Regions from separate parts of the Brumicola nitratireducens FR1064 genome, predicted to be linked through region 2. Evidence: predicted binding sites of a transcription regulator. Region 2 holds the regulator's gene; each other region holds the start of a gene.

The links. Region 2 encodes FNR, which switches genes on or off when oxygen is low (the NO sensors DNR and NnrR bind a similar motif). Its sites were predicted from a motif close to TTGATCTAGATCAA; they were not measured.
Region 1: the regulator FNR is predicted to act here: its motif matches at 2,582-2,595, upstream of GNIT_RS17910 (DUF3149 domain-containing protein).
Region 3: the regulator FNR is predicted to act here: its motif matches at 2,805-2,818, upstream of GNIT_RS15520 (universal stress protein).

Annotation. Positions count from the first base shown of each region.
Region 1 covers NC_016041.1:2,515,026-2,519,314, forward strand. Annotated here, with positions in the region: gene aroC (chorismate synthase) at 1-725, opposite strand, end outside; gene prmB (50S ribosomal protein L3 N(5)-glutamine methyltransferase) at 744-1,673, opposite strand; gene smrB (endonuclease SmrB) at 1,773-2,345, shown strand; gene GNIT_RS17910 (DUF3149 domain-containing protein) at 2,351-2,479, opposite strand; gene GNIT_RS10845 (transglycosylase SLT domain-containing protein) at 2,651-3,292, opposite strand; gene gshA (glutamate--cysteine ligase) at 3,429-4,289, opposite strand, start outside.
Region 2 covers NC_016041.1:2,002,347-2,006,635, forward strand. Annotated here, with positions in the region: gene ttcA (tRNA 2-thiocytidine(32) synthetase TtcA) at 1-217, opposite strand, end outside; gene uspE (universal stress protein UspE) at 485-1,393, opposite strand; gene fnr (fumarate/nitrate reduction transcriptional regulator Fnr) at 1,570-2,307, opposite strand; gene GNIT_RS08700 (sulfite exporter TauE/SafE family protein) at 2,341-3,003, opposite strand; gene ccoS (cbb3-type cytochrome oxidase assembly protein CcoS) at 3,006-3,245, opposite strand; gene GNIT_RS08710 (heavy metal translocating P-type ATPase) at 3,282-4,289, opposite strand, start outside.
Region 3 covers NC_016041.1:3,655,217-3,659,505, forward strand. Annotated here, with positions in the region: gene GNIT_RS15505 (cation-translocating P-type ATPase) at 1-1,388, opposite strand, end outside; gene GNIT_RS15510 (hypothetical protein) at 1,389-1,874, opposite strand; gene GNIT_RS15515 (DUF211 domain-containing protein) at 1,995-2,252, opposite strand; gene GNIT_RS15520 (universal stress protein) at 2,277-2,717, opposite strand; gene GNIT_RS15525 (c-type cytochrome) at 2,920-3,399, shown strand; gene GNIT_RS15530 (MBL fold metallo-hydrolase RNA specificity domain-containing protein) at 3,386-4,289, opposite strand, start outside.

The DNA.
Region 1 (4,289 bases), 510 kb from region 2:
CCTTTGACAGCATTGATGCCCATCATGGCGTGTGCAATATCTGCATCAAGTCGGTCGAACACAGGTTCGCCTAATCCTACAGGCACGTTAGTTGCGCTCACACTAACCTGCGCTCCAATTGAGTTGCCTTCTTTCTTTAGGTCGCGCATGTAGGCATCTAGTGCCTCTAGCTTCGTGTCATCAGGACAGAAAAAGGGGTTCGTGTTAGTCACACTATGATCCACTTTATCTACCTTGATTGGACCTAGCTGACTTATGTAACCGCGTACTTCTATGCCGTACTGTTGTTTAAGGTATTTTTTAGCAATACCACCTGCAGCAACGCGCACAGCAGTTTCTCTAGCAGAAGAACGACCCCCACCACGATAGTCTCTAAAACCAAATTTTTGCTGATAAGTATAATCGGCATGACCGGGGCGAAAAGAATCTTTGATTTTAGAATAATCCTGGCTTCGCTGGTCTTTGTTGTTTATCAGTAAACCAATACTCGTGCCGGTCGATTTACCTTCAAATACACCACTCAGTATTTTAACTTCGTCATCTTCTCGGCGTGCAGTTGTATATTTTGAAGTACCGGGCTTACGGCGATCCAAATCACCCTGCAAGTCTTCTTCGGTGAGTTCTAGTCCCGGAGGGCATCCATCAACCACACCACCGATGGCAATACCATGACTTTCTCCAAAGGTTGTCACGGTAAATAATTTACCTATTGTGTTCCCAGACATGCTGTTCTTTCCTTACATTTAATTGATATTTGACCAATACTTCATCAGTGTTTCTTTTTGAACGGCAAAAATTCCGCTACCACCCTGAGATAACTCGCACCAGTCAACATCGAGGCCTGGAAAGCGAACAGCAACGTGCAATTCACTGTTGCCTACTTCAACAAACAACCATGCGCCGTCATTCATATAATCGGGAGCTTGCTGCAGCATGATTTCAACAAGGTCTAAACCATCTTCTCCGGCAGCCAAAGCGTGCTCAGGCTCATGATGGAACTCATCAGGAAGATCAGCCATATCATTTGCATCAACATAGGGTGGATTTGACACGATAAGATCGTATTGCAAACCTTCTAAGCCCTCGAATAAATCAGACGCTAAGGGAATGACCTGCTCTTCCAATTGGTATTCGTGAATATTCATTGAGGCAACATCAAGCGCATCGGTGTCGATATCTGCAGCATCAACCATAGCCTCAGGAAATTGAGTTGCTAGAGCGATTGCAATACAACCACCACCAGTGCACAAATCAAGTATCTTTGTCGGTTCAGTGTCTAAGTATGGCTTGAAATGTTGCAATATTAATTCAGCAAATGGAGAGCGTGGAATTAATACACGCTCATCAACGTAGAACGGCATACCGGCAAACCAAGCTTGATGGGTTATGTACGGCAATGGTTTTTGTAATTCAACGCGCTGCTGCAGCCAATCTGCCATCAACTGTTTTTCTGATTCTGTTACACGTGCCTGATATAGAGCCTGTTGACGAACTATAGGCATATCCAGGGGTAAATTTAATGCTTGAAAGACTAAGCTGGATGCTTCATCCCATTCATTATCGGTGCCATGACCGAAAAAAACGCCTGCTTGATAAAAAGCAGAAATAGAATAACGGATCCAGTCGAGTACAGTGACTAGTTCTGGCGGATGAGATGGTTGTTGTATATTCACGGGATCCTTAGATGAGAAAGTGATATTACTGACTCAATATCAAGCCAATCCTGATATAATACGCAAAAATTCAATCAAATTCGCTTGTTATCTGCCTTTATGAAGAAAAAAACTTCAAATTTAACCAACCTTGACAGCTCGGAAGAAGACATTTCCTTTGCAAGTCTTTTTGATGGTGTAAAACCCGTCAAACATGATCGTCATGAATTGTCTCGCAAAGATAGATTGCTTAAATTGAAGCAGCGTCAATATTCAAGCAATGCAACCGAAAAAAAAGCTAACGCAATGTTTGAGTTTTCGGATGGATTTGAAGCAAGTTTTTCAAACAACGGTCCATTAAAGTATGTTGCAGAAGGGGAACGCACCGATCGAGTCAAGCAGCTTAGAAATGGTGAAATTGCACCTGAACTGCTTTTAGACCTGCACGGAATGACGGCAGAAGCCGCAAAAAATGAAATTGCGGCATTATTATTTGTGGCGCATCGAAAACACTACCCTTGTGTTTGTATCATGCACGGTATTGGCACCGGCACACTAAAACGCAAAGTACCTAGTTGGCTAGTACAACACCCCTATGTGATTGGGTTTCACCAAGCCACCTTGGAATGGGGTGGGAATAGCGCAGTGCTTGTGCTGATAAAACAAAATGAAGAACACAAAAAATACGATTAAACCTGCTACTTGTGTTCATCTGGTGAACTATTGTGTATGAACATATACGCAAAATATGAGCTCATGATTATCATCACTAAAATGCCAAGAAGTGAACCCCAAACTACTGCGTCGCCGAATATCATAGAAAACATAAATAACCTCACAAGTTAATATTTATAGCAGTGTATTTATAGATATGAGTCTATAAACCAGTATTTATGAATGAATGATAGTCTAGGATTGGCAGAGTACATCTGATCGAGATCAATATTTGAACCTCGTTTTTAGCAGTCTGGCAGAATTGATTGCGTTAGATCAAGTTTTTACGTTATCAGTCGCATAAACCAGTTTTTATTTAGATCGGCTTCACAAGTTTTTAATTGCGCTGCATAGCGTAATGAGCGTGAGTTCACTTTTTGCGCTACTCCAACCAGCCATTTTTTTTTGCGGTAAGATTTACGTTTATAACCTCCCCACCCTTCGTGATAATTGAGGTACTGGGCATTTGCGTCCCACTTTGAAATTTTATTTATTTGATGTGTTTTGGTAATGAACCAACCCATAAAATCGATGGCATCGTCGAAGTCTTCTCTGCTGGCAAACATCCGCCCTGTTTCTCTTTTGTAGTCATCCCAAGTCATGGTTTTGGCTTGCGAATAACCATATGCTGAGCTAACTCTTCCCCAAGGTATGAGGCCGAATAGAATATAGTCACGAGGAGGTAGCGCGTCGTGGCGAAACGAGCTTTCTTGATACATCATTGCCATGGGAACGTGGATCGGAACTCCCCATTTTTCACGAACATCTGCTGCAGCGTGAAACCAGTCACGTTTTTCATAAAAAATGTCGCAAATATTTTCTTTTTCAGTGGGCGGCTGCGTCGCACAAGCACTCGAAAGTAGGACAAAAATAGCCACAAAAAACGATTTTAAGGATTTGATTTTAAAAAAAATGAACTTTCGCATGTTAGCCTACTCTTACTGGTACATGTGAATTAACCAGTTTTTCTGCTGGATCCCTATTAACCCGAACTTCTTTTCGAATGTTCGGGTTTTTTTTGTCTAAAAATAAGTCTGCTGGCGTCATTTATCTGTTAACACGCTATCTGGCAAAGTAATCCTGTATGAATACTGCAAACGATTTCGTATCTGCCTGCTCGACTTTAATGCGAGATTCAATAGACTCTTTGGCTTGCTGACGAAACATATCTTCAGTGATATGCAAATAATTCAAACCAGAAGCATGAGTCTTATATTCAAACGCCAATTCTAAACCTAATGTACTGTTGTCAATATCATGCTCTAATAATGTGCTTAACCATTTTGCAGAAGGTGTGTTATTCGGATCTTTGACTTTATCAAATTCTCTCTCAACTGCCTCTGAGTACTTTGCATTCGAATTTGCTTGATCAAGTATTTTGGCTACCTCTTTGAATTCAACAAACAGTTCGGTTGACCAATCCTGCAATGAAATAGCTTTGCCTTCATGCTTTAGCATTAACCCCGGTTTGCGCCCTTCGATGACGACAGCATCCAAATTATCGTCACTTTCATCATAAGCAGGTTGCGTGAACTTAGGCGACTCTTTAAGTAAACAATATAGCAAAAACACGTCTAAGAAATAAAACTGATTTTCATTTATGCCTAGCTGAGAAAATGGATTGACGTCTAATGCGCGAACCTCTATGTAACTCACACCTCGACTCTCTAACGCATCACTCGGCTTTTCAAGGGATTTTGCGACTTGTTTTGGGCGAATAGGTGAATACAGCTCGTTTTCAATCTGTAAAACATTACTATTCAGCTGCTCCCATCCCTCTTTTTCGTTTGATGAAAAAACACTGTAGTGCTCAGAAGGTGTGTGAATGGCTTCGCGCACCGAGTTAACATAAGAACTCAAATCGTTATAATCTATATTTAAAGATGATTGCTCAGAGTTCGTGTAGCCTAAATCACTCATTCT
Region 2 (4,289 bases):
TAACATCAAAATGAATGGGAGCTGATTTTTTCAGACTGAGCAAAATATCCAACATGGCAAATGAATCCTTCCCACCACTTATGGCGGCCATCACAACATCCCCATCCTCTATCATGTTGTAGTCGTCTATAGCTTTGCCAACGTTTCTACGTATTTTTTTTGCTAATTTATCGTTACTGTATTTTAGCTTTTGGTTAAAGCCTGTTTCTTCACTCATTATGCATTCCGACAACCCATAAGCTGGGTCAATTCATTCAAAATAAAAACGCTGGTCTGTGTATGCTTCCATAGAATACAAAAAAATATGGCGTTTTTCGATGGGTGTCATTTTAATGCTTGTGAGCTTGGTAAGCAATTAACAAAGAGGCGTTAAGTTAAACGCTTTAAGTATTTAGTTGAGAAAGCGAGTAGAGAAAGCTTCTGCCTAGGTCGCAATAGCTTAATTTTCTGGCATAAGCTTGGCTCTTGCTAATATCAACTGAATTTAATTTGTTTTTACAATCAAGGTATCGCAATCAACTGAGTCAATAATAAGCTCCGCTGTATTACCTAGGAGTGCGGCGGTTAATCCTTTTCTTCCAACTGAGCCAATAACTACGAGGTCGGCTTTATATTGCTGGCAAATGGCTGGGATCATATCTTCGGGTAATCCTTCCTGCACATGTATATTAGTATCGTTGACCTTGTATTTCTCAGCCAGTGTATTTAATTGTGTAGTATGTCTTTCTTGCACCGTTTTATTGTAAATTTCGGGAGAAAAACTAGGTACTTCGACCGTTACTTGGACCGGTGCACCAGCATATGAGTTGGCAAAATGAAGATTCGCATCAAGTAGCTGAGATAACTCATATGCTGTTTCAGCCACTTTATCACTCAAGAATACATGTTCATCATCTTTAGCCGAAACACCGATTGCAGTCAGTATAGTTGGTTTTTGTGGCCATTCGTGAGACTTTACTAAGAGTAAGTTAACAGATGAGTTTCGAGCAATGTGCCAATCTGCAGCAGTAAATAAACTAGAAGAGAGTAATCCATGCTTCTTAGTCGCTTTTATAATAAGGTCACAACCATAATCACTGCAGGTATTTATTACCGCTTCATGTAATTTTTTATGCCACACAACAACTATGTCAATCTTAACTTTACCTGTTAGGTTGAGTTGTTTTATTTGAGCCTCTATCTTTAATCTTTCTTGTTCAACCATGGCCTCTTTCATATTGACACGTGCTTCGCTGTTAAGCACTGCGGTCATATCGTAAGATTTATCATAAATACAGGAAAACACGATTATTGTAGCGTCTGTTCTTTGCGCAAATTTCAGCGCACGCAACACCGGAGTTTGTTGTTCGAGGGTGGGGTCGGTAACAGCGAGTATTTTTTTACACGTAAACATGATTTTCTCCAACACTGATATATAAGTTTGTAGTGTGGATGCTTTTTGTTCAATACACCAGTTAAGCTATTGCCGCAGATCAAATAATTGCCGAAAAAAGTTAAAAGTTTAGCTCTATTAAGTTCTGCGCAGAAAGAGCCAAAATAACAGAGCACATGAGATGTTTACTATTTGCACTAACAAACGTTAGTAAAGTTAATTTCCATATCGGGTAAACGCTGCCTAATTCCATCAAAATTAATAATGGATATTAATTTGCCATCAACTTTTATTAATTCTTCTTTTTGAAAGCGGGTTAATAATCTACTGATAGTTTCCACCGTTAAGCCAAGGTAGTTGCCTATTTCATTTCTGGTCATGGATAGGTTGAACTGTTTTGCAGAAAAGCCTCTTTCTTCAAAGCGCTGCGATAAATGGCTCAAGAAGTGCAATAACCGCTCTTCTGCGCTGCGCTTACTGAGCAACATCATTAAATCATGGTCATGTTTAATTTCCGCACTCATGAAGCGCATTATTTGCTGTCTTAACTTTGGAAATTTCACCGACATCTCGTCGAGGGTATCGTAGGGGAGCTCGCATACCATAGCCGTTTCTAGGGCCTGGCTAGAACTGCCGTGCTTATTGTCTTTTAATGCATCAAAGCCAATAATATCGCCAGGGAAATGAAAGCCGATAATTTGTTCAACACCATCTTTATCGCTAACGTATGACTTAAACGAACCAGAGCGTACAGCGTACAAAGAATGGAAATCATCGCCATGGCGAACTAATTTATCATTTTTGTGTAGAGGTTTTTTGCGCTCAATAATGTCGTCTAACGATTCCAATTCATTTTTGTTCAAACTAACCGGCAAACACAAGTGACTAAAGGTACAACTTTGACAGTGAATCGAAAGTTCGGGGGCTTTTGCCATTACTTATTCATCCTTGTTAATTATGCCGTTAAGTTAGCTCATAACTAGGTTTAAGGTCAAGGCCAAAGAACATAGAAGCAACAGCAAAGAGATCGTAATCCTAGTCAATTTATGTTGAAAAATGGGGACTAAAAAGCTTGCTCCTAAACTCGCTGCAAAAAGCGTAGGGAGTGTCCCTACGCCAAAAGAAAACATTACAAGCGCACCTTGCATTGCCGACTCGCTGGCCAGAGACCAAGTCAGCACCGAATAAACCAAACCACAGGGTAACCAGCCCCATATCATGCCATACAGTAGAGTGTACAATGGGTTTTTGAAGGGAATAAGTTTTTTGGATAGAGGGGCTACTTTTCTCCAAAGACTTCCACCTAGTTTTTCTAAGTAAGATAAACCCTTGTACCAATCGCTGATGTAAAGCGCTAATAAAACCAAAAATACAATACTAATAATTTGCAAAAAAGGGAATGCGGATTGAATATTAACGGTTGCAATGCTGCCTATAAAACCAGTAATTGCACCTGCAATCGTGTAACTGACTATACGACCAAGGTTGTATGAAAAAATATAGGGAAGCTGTGATTGCCCTTTAGGAATTGCAAATGAAAATGCACTGGCAATACCACCGCACATACCGATGCAATGAACACCTCCGGCGATGCCAATTAAGAAAGCTCCTATGTAGTTAATGTCGACCATTATTACTTATCGACAGTGCTTGGCTTCGACTCGTTGCTGTCGGAGCCATTACTTTTGTTTAGTGTAACGATACTCTGATCAGCTTCTTTATCCTGGGTATTGATGTCGTCATCAAACAAAATGCTATAGCCTTGGCGATCGAGGTCTTCAAATTGATTCGACCGAACAGCCCAAAAAAATACAACGATCGCGATACCTACAATGATGATAGCAAGGGGTATCAACACATAAATAATACTCATACTTTCAATAGACTCCGTTACCTATAGGGTTTTATCTTAATCTTTAAGCAGCCGCGTAGAGTTAATTACCACAATGATGGAACTAATAGACATGCCAAGAGCAGCCATCCAAGGCGTTAAAAAACCAGCCATTGCTAGTGGTAAAACTAGCACGTTATACCCAATTGCCCACACCATATTCTGTTTTATTTTACGCCGGGTTCTGTCTGCCATAGCCAACACCAAAGAAAGAGAATCCAATCGTGCGTTAAGCAAAATAACGTCGGCTGCGTTTTTCGCTAAGTCTGACGCATTACCTACGGCCAAAGACACATCCGCTGCCGCTAATACAGGAGCGTCATTAATACCATCGCCAAGCATCAATACTTTTTTACCTTGCTGCTGCATGGTCTTTATTGTTGTTAACTTTTGTGACGGGGTACATTGTGCATAGCTATTATTAATGCCTAACTTGTGTGCTACAAAGCTAACATTTTTTTCGCTATCACCACTTAATATACTTGTGTCATAGCGCTTTAATTTCTTCAGTACTGCTGCTACGTCACTCTTTATTTGGTCAACTAACCAGAACGCGGCGACAACAGCGTCATTTTTAGTAAGTATCACTGTGGCATTATCAAGCTCATTAGCTAAAGGTGGGCACCCAGTTAAATTAACAAAGTTAGCTGAACCTAGTTTATAAACATGCCCGTTAAGCTTACCTGCAATGCCATTACCAATGCTTAAGCTAAAATCGTCAATTTGCTCGTCTTTAGTATTTATGTTGAGTTTTGCAAAGGCTTTTGCAATAGGGTGTTCGGATCTTATTTCTAATGCTGTGGCTATTGAGAGCAGTTTATCTCGCTGCTGGTCATCAGCAAACCAAGCTCTTTCGATAGAAAACTCTCCACGGGTTAGCGTACCCGTTTTATCAAACACGATGTCTGTTATTTCAGTAAGTTGCTCGAGTGCATCGGCTCGTTTAAGCAATATGCCGCCTTTGTTTAACTTAGCCATTGCACACGTCAAGGCAGAAGGCGTAGCCAAACCAAGAGCGCAGGGGCA
Region 3 (4,289 bases), 1.7 Mb from region 2:
TTTGCACAAAAATCCGTTTTTTCTGAACCATATTCACCCGTCGAGCAACTAGTCACTACTTCTTCAGGTGCGCCTTTGATAAATGCAATAAAGCCTGTGTCACAACGATGAATAGTCGTCATTTTTTTACGAGTACCGTCAAAAGGGATCGTACTTACTAGCGGAAATTTATCCAGTAACTGCTTTTTATCAAAGCCATATAATGCGGCCATGTTAAACAAAGCAACTTCCGTCGGTTCACCCGTGGCCTTTTTATTGCGCAGCTCCACGTCATTACTTACCGCCATGCCCACAGCAAGGAGATAATGCGTATCGCTTAACTTCGTAATATCGTCACTTCCATCGAAAATATGTTTCGCAAGCATTTTATTTTCAGTCAGCGTGCCGGTTTTATCTGTGCAGATAAAAGTGACTGCACCCAATGTTTCAACAGCGGGCAGGTTTTTTATTAAGGCCTGCTGTTTGAGCATTTTACTCGCACCCAGCGCAAGAGAAATAGTGATGACGGCGGGTAAAGCTTCTGGTACTGCCGCTACCGCCAAGCTCAGCGCAGTAAGTATCATAGTCATTAAAGGATGTCCTTGCAGCAGACCCGCAAGTAAAACAATCATGCACACGCATAAGATAGCCAATACTAAATATTTACTGAAAGAACTGAGACGAACTTGGAGCGGCGTTTTAGCCTGCTTTTCTTGGTCTAACAAATTCGCTATGCGGCCAATTTCTGTATTAATACCGGTGGCAAAAACCACGCCACTTGCTTTGCCCAAGGTTACTACGCTGCTTTTAAAAGCAAGATTACCTTTATCTCCAAGGGCTAACGTTGGTGAATCCAATGCGTCAGCTTGTTTTGTCGCAGCCATTGATTCGCCGGTGAGTGCAGACTCATCAATTTGTAACCCTTGCACCGTTAGAAGACGAACATCTGCAGGCACTATATTGCCCTGCTCTAACAAAACAATGTCACCAGGAACTAAGGCTTGAGTTGAAATAACAACAACAGAATTATCGCGTTTCACCTTAACTTGCGGTGTCGCTAATTGTCTTAAAGCTAAAAGGGCCTGCTGCGCTTTGCGTTCTTGATAGGTACTTAATACTGCATTGAGTATCAATATAGTGAAGATGATTAAGGCGTCTGTAAATTCACCTAAGGCTGCTGAAATCGCAACGGCAGCTAATAAAATAACCGTCATGATTTCGGTAAACTGGCGTAAAAACAACCTAACGATACCGTTAAATTTAGTCACCGGCAGCTGGTTTTTACCATAGCTTGCCAACGCCTGCTTAACTTGCAATGGTGTTAAACCCTCCGGTTTTGAATTCAGACGCTTGAGTGCCTCCTCGCTTGTTAGCGTGTGCCAGTTTATTGGATTGTCGTAGCCTTCCATTTAGCTGGGCCCAACAAATAGATAAATTAACAGTGCGGTAGAGAAGCCTATCGCTAACGTTTTTAGACCACTGAAGTACCAAGGAATACCGGAAATACCACTGAGTAAGACACCGAGTGTAAATAGCAGCAAGCCGGCAATGCATAGGCTCGACCAAAGCGGCGCTGTCACCCATAAAAAGCCTGCTTCATTTAGCCAAAGAGGGATCATGATCAATACTGAGATCACAAGAGGAGCTAAGCCATTGACTAAGGCTACTACAACGGGAACAAAGGTAGCGGCATGTGCATGCGAAGAGTCGCTCAAGTCGGATAGCATTGCATCTTCTAATTGACGAAGAATTAACTTTCGTTCCGCTCTTTCGCTCACATAAGCGCTGCTGACACCCGAAACGGCTAGAGCAATAGCAGCCCCTAAACAGACATTTATTACACTGGGAACGTGCACGTCTGCACTCAACATAAACCCAAGAATTAAACCGAACATGGTAAGTGCTCCGTCGAATCCATTAACGACAAAATAACGTCGTATAATGGATTGAGATTGACTTAAGCTTATGAGATTTATCAATCTCTTTAACATATTTTCGCCAAATTATTAGATTGATTAACCGCCGTTGGTTTCAACAGCGTCTATGCTATGTACGCTTGCTCCTAACTCATTTATTTTTGCCTGTATTTTTTCAAAATCGATGTGTTTACCAACCACATCCAAGCAGATAGACTCCGTACTTTGATCAATTTCTAAGACTTCTAATACAACCTTCCACGTCGCGTCTAATTGTGAAAGCGCCAGTGCAAAATCATAAGCATTGGGTTTATGAGGCTTTAATACGTCAAGCCGCAATCGACAAACATTAGCCATAAAATGGCCCCTTAACGATGCTAGTTAATTATTATCATGCACTCGAACCGCCAATACATCCTGTTTAACACCGTGCAAAACTGCGTTAGCAGTCGAGCCAAGGAGCAATTTGATACCGCTTCTGCCATGTGTTCCGATTACGATCAAGTCTGCATCGATATCATTTGCAATTTGTTTTATTTCATCAGCCGCATCACCAGCCTTTAGGTGAGTGTTCTGTTTTTTAATGCCAAATTTTTGAGCAATCTCATCTAGTTTCGCTTGCGCTCTAGCCAAACGCTCAGAGTCGTCGATAGCGCTATAGTCAGCACCATAAAGATAAGGTTGAATATACATAGACGATAGCGGAATGTAAGCCAAACTAAGATCATCTGGAGATTGACAAACTATCAGTGCCTTTTTTATAACCGTCTCATAATCTGCGTTAATATCAATTGCCACTAAAATCTTTTTGTAAGTGCTCATAATATCTTCCTTTGAAGCCACGCGTTCGCAAACAGGCTTGTCGTTTTTAAAAGTCACTTCATATTAACAAAGTAAAATTAGAGAAAGTTGACCCACATCAAGTCAAAAACCTTTTTATCGTTTATTTTATTCTAGGGTGGTTAATGCAGCGTTAAAAACAGCAATTGTTCAGACGATGCACTCGATGAAAAAGGAAACAATAATGAGTAAGCGCGCTATATTGACGGGTCTATCGTGTATTTTTAGCTTGTTTGCGTGTGACCAAGGTGTAAATTCCCCAAGGGGCTTTAGCTTACCTGAGGGTAAGCCTGACGCAGGTAAACTAGTATTTTTAAAGCATCAATGTGTTGCCTGTCATAGCATCCCCGGACTAGAGGATAACGCCGTAGAGCGCGAACATTCACCTCCAATTTCACTGAGTTCGAATTCAGCGATAGTAAAAACCTACGCAGAATTGGTGACAAGCATTATTAATCCTTCTCACAGAATATCGAGAGGAGCGCAGTGGGCAACCTCTGATGAAAATAAAGATTCTGTTATGCTGAACTACAATGATGTGCTCACGGTAACTGAATTGATAGATTTAGTTGCTTACATTCAACCTCATTATCAAGTCACGCCTTGGCCTTATACTGTTTATCCGGTCTATGAAATACACTCACCAGCGCCTAAAACACCATAGACTCTCCGCGCGCAGGTACTTTCACTCGTATATTTAAGTCTTGCCATATGCGAGTAGAAAGTGCATCTAGTGCCATTGGCTCTCCATGGACTAATACCACTGATGGTTTATTTTTAAAGCCTTTCAACCAATCCAATAGTTGATCTTGTCCGGCATGAGCTGAAAATCCACCTAAGGTTTCAATTTGCGCTTTTACTGCAAAATCGTCGTTAAACATTTTAATGTGTTTTTTACCGTCTACTATCAAGCGCCCTAACGTTCCATTAGCTTGGTAACCACAAAAAATAATCGTATTTCGACTATCCCAAATGCGTTGTTTAAAATGATGCCGAATTCTGCCACCGGTGCACATTCCACTACCAGCAATGATAATTACTCCTTTTTTTAAACGATTAATAGCAATGGATTCTTCAACCGAAACTGATAAATATAGATTAGGAATAAAGTCTTCTAAAATCGAGGTCGCCAATGGCGTCGCTAATTGAATTTCGTCTTGGTCTAAAGAACGGAACCATTTGTCGTAAACGCGCGTTACCTCAATCGCCATCGGGCTATCAAGAGCAACATGCCAATTTTTGAGCAGGCCTTCATTGTGTAAAGTACCCAGATAAAACAAAATTTCCTGAGTACGACCAACCGCAAAAGCAGGGATCAGGATATTCCCACCGCGCGCTTCGGTGTCTATTAGAATTGTTTTGAGCTGCTCTACCGTGTCCTCAATGTCTCTATGATTGCGATCCCCGTAAGTGCCTTCCATGAGCACCACATCTGCCTCTTCGATTATGCTGGGATCTTTCATTAACACTGCGTTTTTATTACCTAAGTCACCAGAGAAAACCAACTTTTTAGATGTATTATTTTCATCAATGAAAAGTGAGACAATGGCGGAG